DNA from 3 places in the Streptomyces sp. NPDC054794 genome. Region 1 is predicted to be linked to each of the others. Evidence: predicted binding sites of a transcription regulator. Region 1 holds the regulator's gene; each other region holds the start of a gene.

Evidence for each region. Region 1 encodes HspR, which represses chaperone genes until heat shock. Its sites were predicted from a motif close to TTGAGNNNNNNNNNCTCAA; they were not measured.
Region 2: dnaK (molecular chaperone DnaK) is a predicted target of HspR. The motif match lies at 1,272-1,290, and genes of this name have one in related genera.
Region 3: lon (endopeptidase La) is a predicted target of HspR. The motif match lies at 1,232-1,250, and genes of this name have one in related genera.

What each region holds. Positions count from the first base shown of each region.
Region 1 covers NZ_JBSHAQ010000011.1:182,241-184,503, forward strand. Annotated here, with positions in the region: gene ACWGKT_RS14660 (PA14 domain-containing protein) at 1-679, shown strand, start outside; gene ACWGKT_RS14665 (heat shock protein transcriptional repressor HspR) at 738-1,193, opposite strand; gene dnaJ (molecular chaperone DnaJ) at 1,199-2,263, opposite strand, start outside.
Region 2 covers NZ_JBSHAQ010000026.1:75,284-77,546, reverse strand. Annotated here, with positions in the region: gene dnaK (molecular chaperone DnaK) at 1-1,225, opposite strand, end outside; gene ACWGKT_RS26235 (OsmC family protein) at 1,356-1,781, opposite strand; gene ACWGKT_RS26230 (vWA domain-containing protein) at 1,839-2,263, opposite strand, start outside.
Region 3 covers NZ_JBSHAQ010000006.1:150,510-152,772, forward strand. Annotated here, with positions in the region: gene ACWGKT_RS08385 (rhomboid-like protein) at 116-1,135, shown strand; gene lon (endopeptidase La) at 1,273-2,263, shown strand, end outside.

The DNA.
Region 1 (2,263 bases):
CCCGCAGCGCGGCAAGATCTGGGACAACGACCCGCCGGCCCTCGTCAGCGGGCTGACCGTCACCCCGACCGAGTACGGCTTCCAGCTGAACTGGGACAAGAACCCCGCCACGGACCTGCAGTACTACACGGTCCACCGGGGGGAGCTGCTGGAGAACGACGAGGGCGACAAGATCTGCTACGGCACCGCGACGGACTACGTCTCGCCCGACGAGACGTCCTTCGCGTACACCACGCTCCCCGACGGCGGCCAGGCCTGCTTCTTCCTCGACGCCGTGGACGACGACGGCAACTCCGCCATCAAGTGGAACGGCCCGGCCGAGGCCGTGACCGCCACCGAGCTCGACATGACGCCGAGCGTGGCGACCCCCGAGGGCTCGCCGCTGCGGCTGGACGCCACCGGCGCGGAGGGCGACGAGGGCAACCAGCTGGTGTGGTCCGGGCTCGGCGCGGGTGAGGAGGAGTCCGCCAACCCCGCGCAGGCCTTCCGTGTCTACCGCTGGAACCCGGCCACCGCCGCCTACGAGCGGATCGCCGAACTGGGGGCCGGTGCGCACACGTACTTCGACACCGGCGCCAAGCGCGGCTCGGTCTCCTACTACTGGGTGACCGGCGTGCAGGCCGACGGCACGGAGACGACACCGGCCGGCGGCTGGGCGATCAGCGCGCCCGTCAAGTGACACGAAGGGGCCGGGAGGCTGTACGCCTCCCGGCCCCTTCGCTTGTCCTGAGGCGAGGTCAGTCCGCCGACGACTGCTGCCGCTTGGGACGCCACACCACCAGCGCGCTGGTCTGCTGGACCTCCTGGTACGGAACCAGGTCGCGTCGGTAGGAGGCGTGCACGGCGGCCTCCCGCTGCCGCATCGCGGCCGCGGCGCCGTCCAGGGCCGCTTCCATCTCCGCCACGCGGGACTGGAGGGCGGCGACCTGGTTCTCCAGTTCGATGATGCGCTTGATGCCGGCCAGGTTGATGCCCTCGTCCTGCGACAACTGCTGGACGGTGCGCAGCAGTTCGATGTCGCGGGCCGAGTAGCGGCGGCCCCGGCCCGCGGTGCGGTCGGGCGAGACCAGGCCCAGACGGTCGTACTGGCGCAGCGTCTGCGGGTGCAGGCCGGAGAGCTGGGCCGCCACCGAGATGACGTAGACCGGGGTCTCCTCGGTCAGTTCATACGGGTTACGTCGACGGCCTTCCATCACTCTCAGGCTCCCTTCGCGGCCTCGAACAGCTCCGCCCGCGGGTTCTCACCCGCGGTCGCCTCGCGATACGCCTCCAGCGCATCACGAGCCTTCCCCGACAGGTCCTTGGGAACACTCACCTCGACGGTGACCAACAGGTCCCCGCGAGTGCCGTCCTTGCGGACCGCGCCCTTGCCCCGCGCCCGCATGGTGCGGCCGTTGGGCGTGCCCGGAGGCAGCTTCAGGGTGACGGTGGGGCCGCCGAGGGTCGGGACCCGGACCTCGCCGCCGAGAGCGGCCTCGGAGAACGTCACCGGGACGGTCACCGTGAGGTTGTCGCCCTTGCGTCCGAACACCGGGTGCTCGCCCACGTGCACGACCACGTACAGGTCGCCGGCCGGACCGCCCCGCTCGCCGGGCGCGCCCTTGCCGCGCAGCCGGATGCGCTGCCCGTCGGTGACGCCCGCCGGGATGCGCACCTGCATCGTGCGGGACGACTTGGCCCGCCCGCTGCCGTTGCACTCCAGGCAGGGGTGCTCGGCGATCAGGCCGCGGCCCTTGCAGTCGGGGCAGGGGTCGGTCAGCGAGAAGCCGCCGCCCGAACCCCGGGCCACCTGGCCGGTGCCGACGCAGGTCGGGCACACGCGCGGCGTGCCGTTCTTGTCGCCGGTGCCCGAACAGGCCTTGCACGGTGCCTGCGAGGACATCCGCAGCGGGACCGTGGCGCCCTCGATGGCTTCGGTGAAGCTCAGCGTGACCTCGGACTCGATGTCCTGGCCGCGTCTGGGCTGCGTCCGTGTACCGCCGCCGCCACCCCGGTTGAACAGGCCCCCCAGGACGTCACTGAACCCACCGCCGCTGTTGCCGAAGCCGCCTCCGCTCTGGGCGCCGCCTCCGAAGAGGTCCCCCAGGTCGAAGTTGAAGGAGCCGCCGCCCGCGCCCGGCCCCGGGCGGAAGCCGCCGTTGCCGAAGAGGGCGCGAGCCTCGTCGTACTCCTTGCGCTTCTTGGGGTCACCGAGGATGTCGTTCGCCTCGGAGATCTCCTTGAAACGCTCTTCCGCCTTGGCGTTGCCCTTGTTGGCGTCCGG
Region 2 (2,263 bases), on a different contig from region 1:
GGTTGTCGGTGGCGGTGGTGAAGATCTCCGAACGGCGGGTCGGGATGGTCGTGTTGCGCTCGATGAGCTTGGTCATGATGCCGCCCTTGGTCTCGATGCCCAGGGACAGCGGGGTGACGTCCAGCAGCAGGACGTCCTTGACGTCGCCGCGGATGACACCGGCCTGCAGGGCGGCGCCGACCGCGACCACCTCGTCGGGGTTGACGCCCTTGTGTGGGTCCTTGCCGGTGAGCTCCTTGACCAGGTCGGTGACCGCGGGCATCCGGGTCGAACCGCCGACGAGGATGACGTGGTCGATGGCGGAGAGCTTCACGCCGGCGTCCTTGACGGCCTGGTGGAAGGGGGTCTTGCAGCGGTCCAGCAGATCGGCGGTGAGCTCCTGGAACTGGGCGCGGGTGAGCTTCTCCTCCAGGTGCAGCGGGCCCTCGGCGGAGGCGGTGATGTAGGGGAGGTTGATGCTCGTCTCCGACGAGGAGGACAGCTCGATCTTGGCCTTCTCGGCGCCCTCGCGCAGCCGCTGCACCGCCATCTTGTCGTTGCTCAGGTCGATGCCGTTCTGTCCCTTGAACCGCTTGACCAGGTACTCCACGATCCGCTGGTCCCAGTCGTCGCCGCCCAGGTGGGTGTCGCCGTTGGTGGCCTTCACCTCGATGACGCCGTCGCCGATCTCCAGCAGGGAGACGTCGAAGGTGCCGCCGCCGAGGTCGAAGACGAGGACCGTCTGCTCCTCGCCCCGGTCGAGGCCGTAGGCGAGGGCGGCGGCCGTCGGCTCGTTGATGATCCTCAGCACCTTGAGGCCGGCGATCTCCCCGGCCTCCTTGGTCGCCTGCCGCTGGGAGTCGTCGAAGTACGCCGGCACGGTGATCACCGCGTCGGTGACGTCCTCGCCGAGGTAGGACTCCGCGTCCCGCTTCAGCTTCTGCAGCACCCGCGCGGACAGCTCCTGGGCGCGGTAGCGGGTGCCGTCGATCGAACCGCTGTCCGGGAAACGCCAGTGGGCGTCGCCCATGTGCCGTTTCACCGAGCGCGCGGTGCGGTCCACGTTGGTGACGGCCTGCCGCTTGGCGACCTCGCCGACCAGCACCTCGCCGTTCTTGGCGAAGGCCACGACCGACGGTGTGGTCCTCGCCCCCTCGGCGTTGGCGACGACCGTGGGCTCGCCGCCCTCCAGTACGGCCACCACCGAGTTCGTCGTCCCGAGATCGATCCCGACCGCACGTGCCATCTCCGTCCCCTTCCGCCCGGGCCCTTCCCAGACTCCAGCACAAAACTTGAGTGGTCCATTGTCAATGCCGGGTACCCAGAAACGGCGATGCCGCGCCCGGGGGGACGCGGCATCCGAAGGCACGGGGGTGTCAGGCGAGCTTCGCCGACAGGGTGATGGTGGTGCCGGTCAGGGCCTGGCTGACCGGGCAGTTCTTCTTGGCCTCCTCGGCGGCCGCGACGAAGCCGTCCTCGTCCAGGCCGGGGACGGTGCCCTCGACGGTCAGGTGGATGCCGGTGATGCCCTCACCCGGCTGGAAGGTGACGTCGGCCGAGGTGACGAGCTTGGTGGGCGGGGTGCCGGCGCCGGTCAGGCCGTGCGACAGCGCCATGGAGAAGCAGCTGGAGTGTGCGGCGGCGATCAGCTCCTCCGGGCTGGTCTTGCCGTTCGCCTTCTCGGCGCGCGACGGCCACGACACCGGCTGCTGGCCGATGCCGGAGGAGTCGAAGGTGACGACACCGTTGCCCTCGATCAGGTTGCCTTCCCAGACGGTGTGAGCGGTGCGCGTGGTTGCCACGGTTCTTCCTTTCGCGGGTGGACCCGGGTTCGGTGTCCCATCCGATCACATTCGGGCTCAGCGCACCCTGAAGACCGGCCCGCGGGCGGTGAATGGCAGATGACGGCCCTCGGGGATCAGATAGGCGTGCTCGCGCCGCACCCGCAGCACGTCGCACCAGCCGTCGGTGATCACCAGGACGGGCGCGCCCGGCGGGAAGTCCTCGGCCCGCTGCAGCAGGTCGATCCCCGGCTGCAGGACCGTACCGCCGCGGCCGTGCACCCGCACCCGGCCGGCGATCTCGGTGACCGGCAGATAGCCGGCGTCGTGCGGGGCCGCGTCGCAGAAGACGACCCGGGCGGCCGGTACGTCACGGGCCTCGGCGTACGAGGCGATGGCACCGAGCGCTTTGCCGAGCAGCGTGCGGTCCATGGAGCCGGAGGTGTCCAGGACCACGCCGAACGTGCAACGGGCCACCTCCTCGGGCGGGAACCAGCGGCCCG
Region 3 (2,263 bases), on a different contig from region 1:
CGGGACTGGTGTTTCCTCGGAAAATCCTGTGAATCCGGGGCCCACGTGGCGTCGGTCATAGACAGCGGCCCATGCGACACGAAGGGTGGGGCGAAACGGAAGGGAGCGCCTCACCGTGGAACATGCCGCGACGGCCTCGACGACGCCCTCGCCCACGTCCCTTCCGGACCACCCCGAACCGCCCCTGCCCCCCGCCCCGGCCGACCTGCTGGACGGCATGCCGCGCCAGCGGGGGCCGGTGCCGGTCGCCGGGGCGAGTGTCCTGGCGGAGGCCGCGGTGAGTGTGGTGGCGAGTGCCGAAGTGGGCGCGCTCGCCGGGGCCGTGGCCGTCGCCGAAGCCCCCTCGGTGGCGAGGCCCGTCGCCGTGGGCGCCGGAGCGGGTGCGGTGGACGCCTCGATCGCCGTACCGAGTCGCTTCGCGGGCCCCTGGGTTCGCGGCGTCTTTGTCCGGCTGCGTGCCCTGCGGCCCTGGCGGCTGTTGCCCACCCCCACCGGTACGCCGTTCACCTTCGCCTACGCGGCCGTGCTCGCCGTCACCTCGCTGGTCGCCACGTACGCGGACCCGGCGCTCGTGCACGCGCTCTACCAGGACTCCAGTACCGATGTGGTGCATCTGGTGCGGTCCCCGGTACTGGTGTTGACGGCGAGCGCGCTGTGGATCGCGGGCGGCCTGGTGTCGCCGTACGCGCTCTGCTTCCTGGTCGTGCTCACGGCGCTGGAACGGCGCGTCGGGGGAGCGCGGGCGGCCGGTGTGTTCCTGCTGGGGCACGGGCTGGCCACCCTCGCGACCGAGGTGCCCGTGGGGCTCGCGGTCGTGGTGGGGCACCTGCCCGACAGTTCCCTGCACCGCCTGGACTACGGCATCAGCTTCGGCGTGGCCGCCAGCACCGGCGCCCTGGCCGGCCTGCTCGCCCACTGGCTGCGCTGGCCCCTGCTGGCCCTGTTCGGCGGGATGGTGGTGACCGACCTGATCGCCTTCGCGGACCCGATGACCAACTGGGGCCACCTGATCTCCCTGACGATAGGGATCGCCACCTGGCCCCTGGTCCGACGCTGGCAGCAGGCCCGGAACGCGACACCGCGGCTCGTCCAGCCGGCCGGCCGGGTCGTCCGGCTCACCACCCCGAGGGCATAAGCGCGCCCGCTCCCTGGTTTTCGCAGGTGAGGCGGGGCTGTTTGGTGATCGCTCAGAGCGAACGCGGGCGGGGGAACAATCGTGGGCTCACATGCATTGAGTCGGCATAGCTCAACTTGACTGCCGAAGGGGAGATCATGGCTGCTGAGTCCACGGCGTTCACACCGCTCACTCTGCCTGTGCTGCCGCTCGACGACGAGGTCGTGCTGCCCGGGATGGTGGTACCGCTGGACCTCAACGACCCCGATGTACGCGCCGCGGTGGAGGCCGCCCAGGCCGCCGCCCGTACGGAGCCCGGAAAGCCGAAGGTTCTCCTGGTGCCACGCGTCGACGGGACGTACCCGGGCACGGGTGTGCTCGGCACGGTCGAGCAGGTAGGCCGGCTGGCGGACGGTGACCCGGGAGCGCTCATCCGTGGCCGCGGCCGTGTGCGGATCGGCGCCGGGACCACCGGACCGGGCGCCGCACTGTGGGTCGAGGGCACGCGCATCGACGAGCAGGTGCCCGAACAGCTGCCGGGCCACGTCGGCGAACTGGTCAAGGAGTACAAGGCGCTCGCCACCGCGTGGCTGCGCAAGCGCGGCGCCTGGCAGGTCGTCGACCGCGTCCAGGCCATCGACGACGTCTCCGCGCTCGCCGACAACTCCGGCTACTCGCCGTTCCTGACCACCGCACAGAAGATCGAACTGCTGGAGACGGCCGACCCGGTCGCCCGTCTGAAGCTCGCCACCCAGCAACTGCGCGACCATCTCGCCGAGCAGGACGTCGCCGAGACCATCGCCAAGGACGTCCAGGAGGGCGTCGACAAGCAGCAGCGCGAGTTCCTGCTGCGCCGTCAGCTGGAGGCCGTCCGCAAGGAACTGCGCGAGCTGAACGGCGAGAACGGCAAGGACTCCGCCGAGGAGTCCGACGACTACCGCGCCCGCGTCGAGGCCGCCGACCTGCCCGAGAAGGTGCGCGAGGCCGCCCTCAAGGAGGTCGACAAGCTGGAGCGGTCCAGCGACCAGTCGCCCGAGGGCTCCTGGATCCGCACCTGGCTCGACACGGTCCTGGAACTCCCGTGGAACCGGCGGACTGATGACACTGGCGTGTACGACATCCAGGGCGCCAAGGCCGTCCTGGACGCCG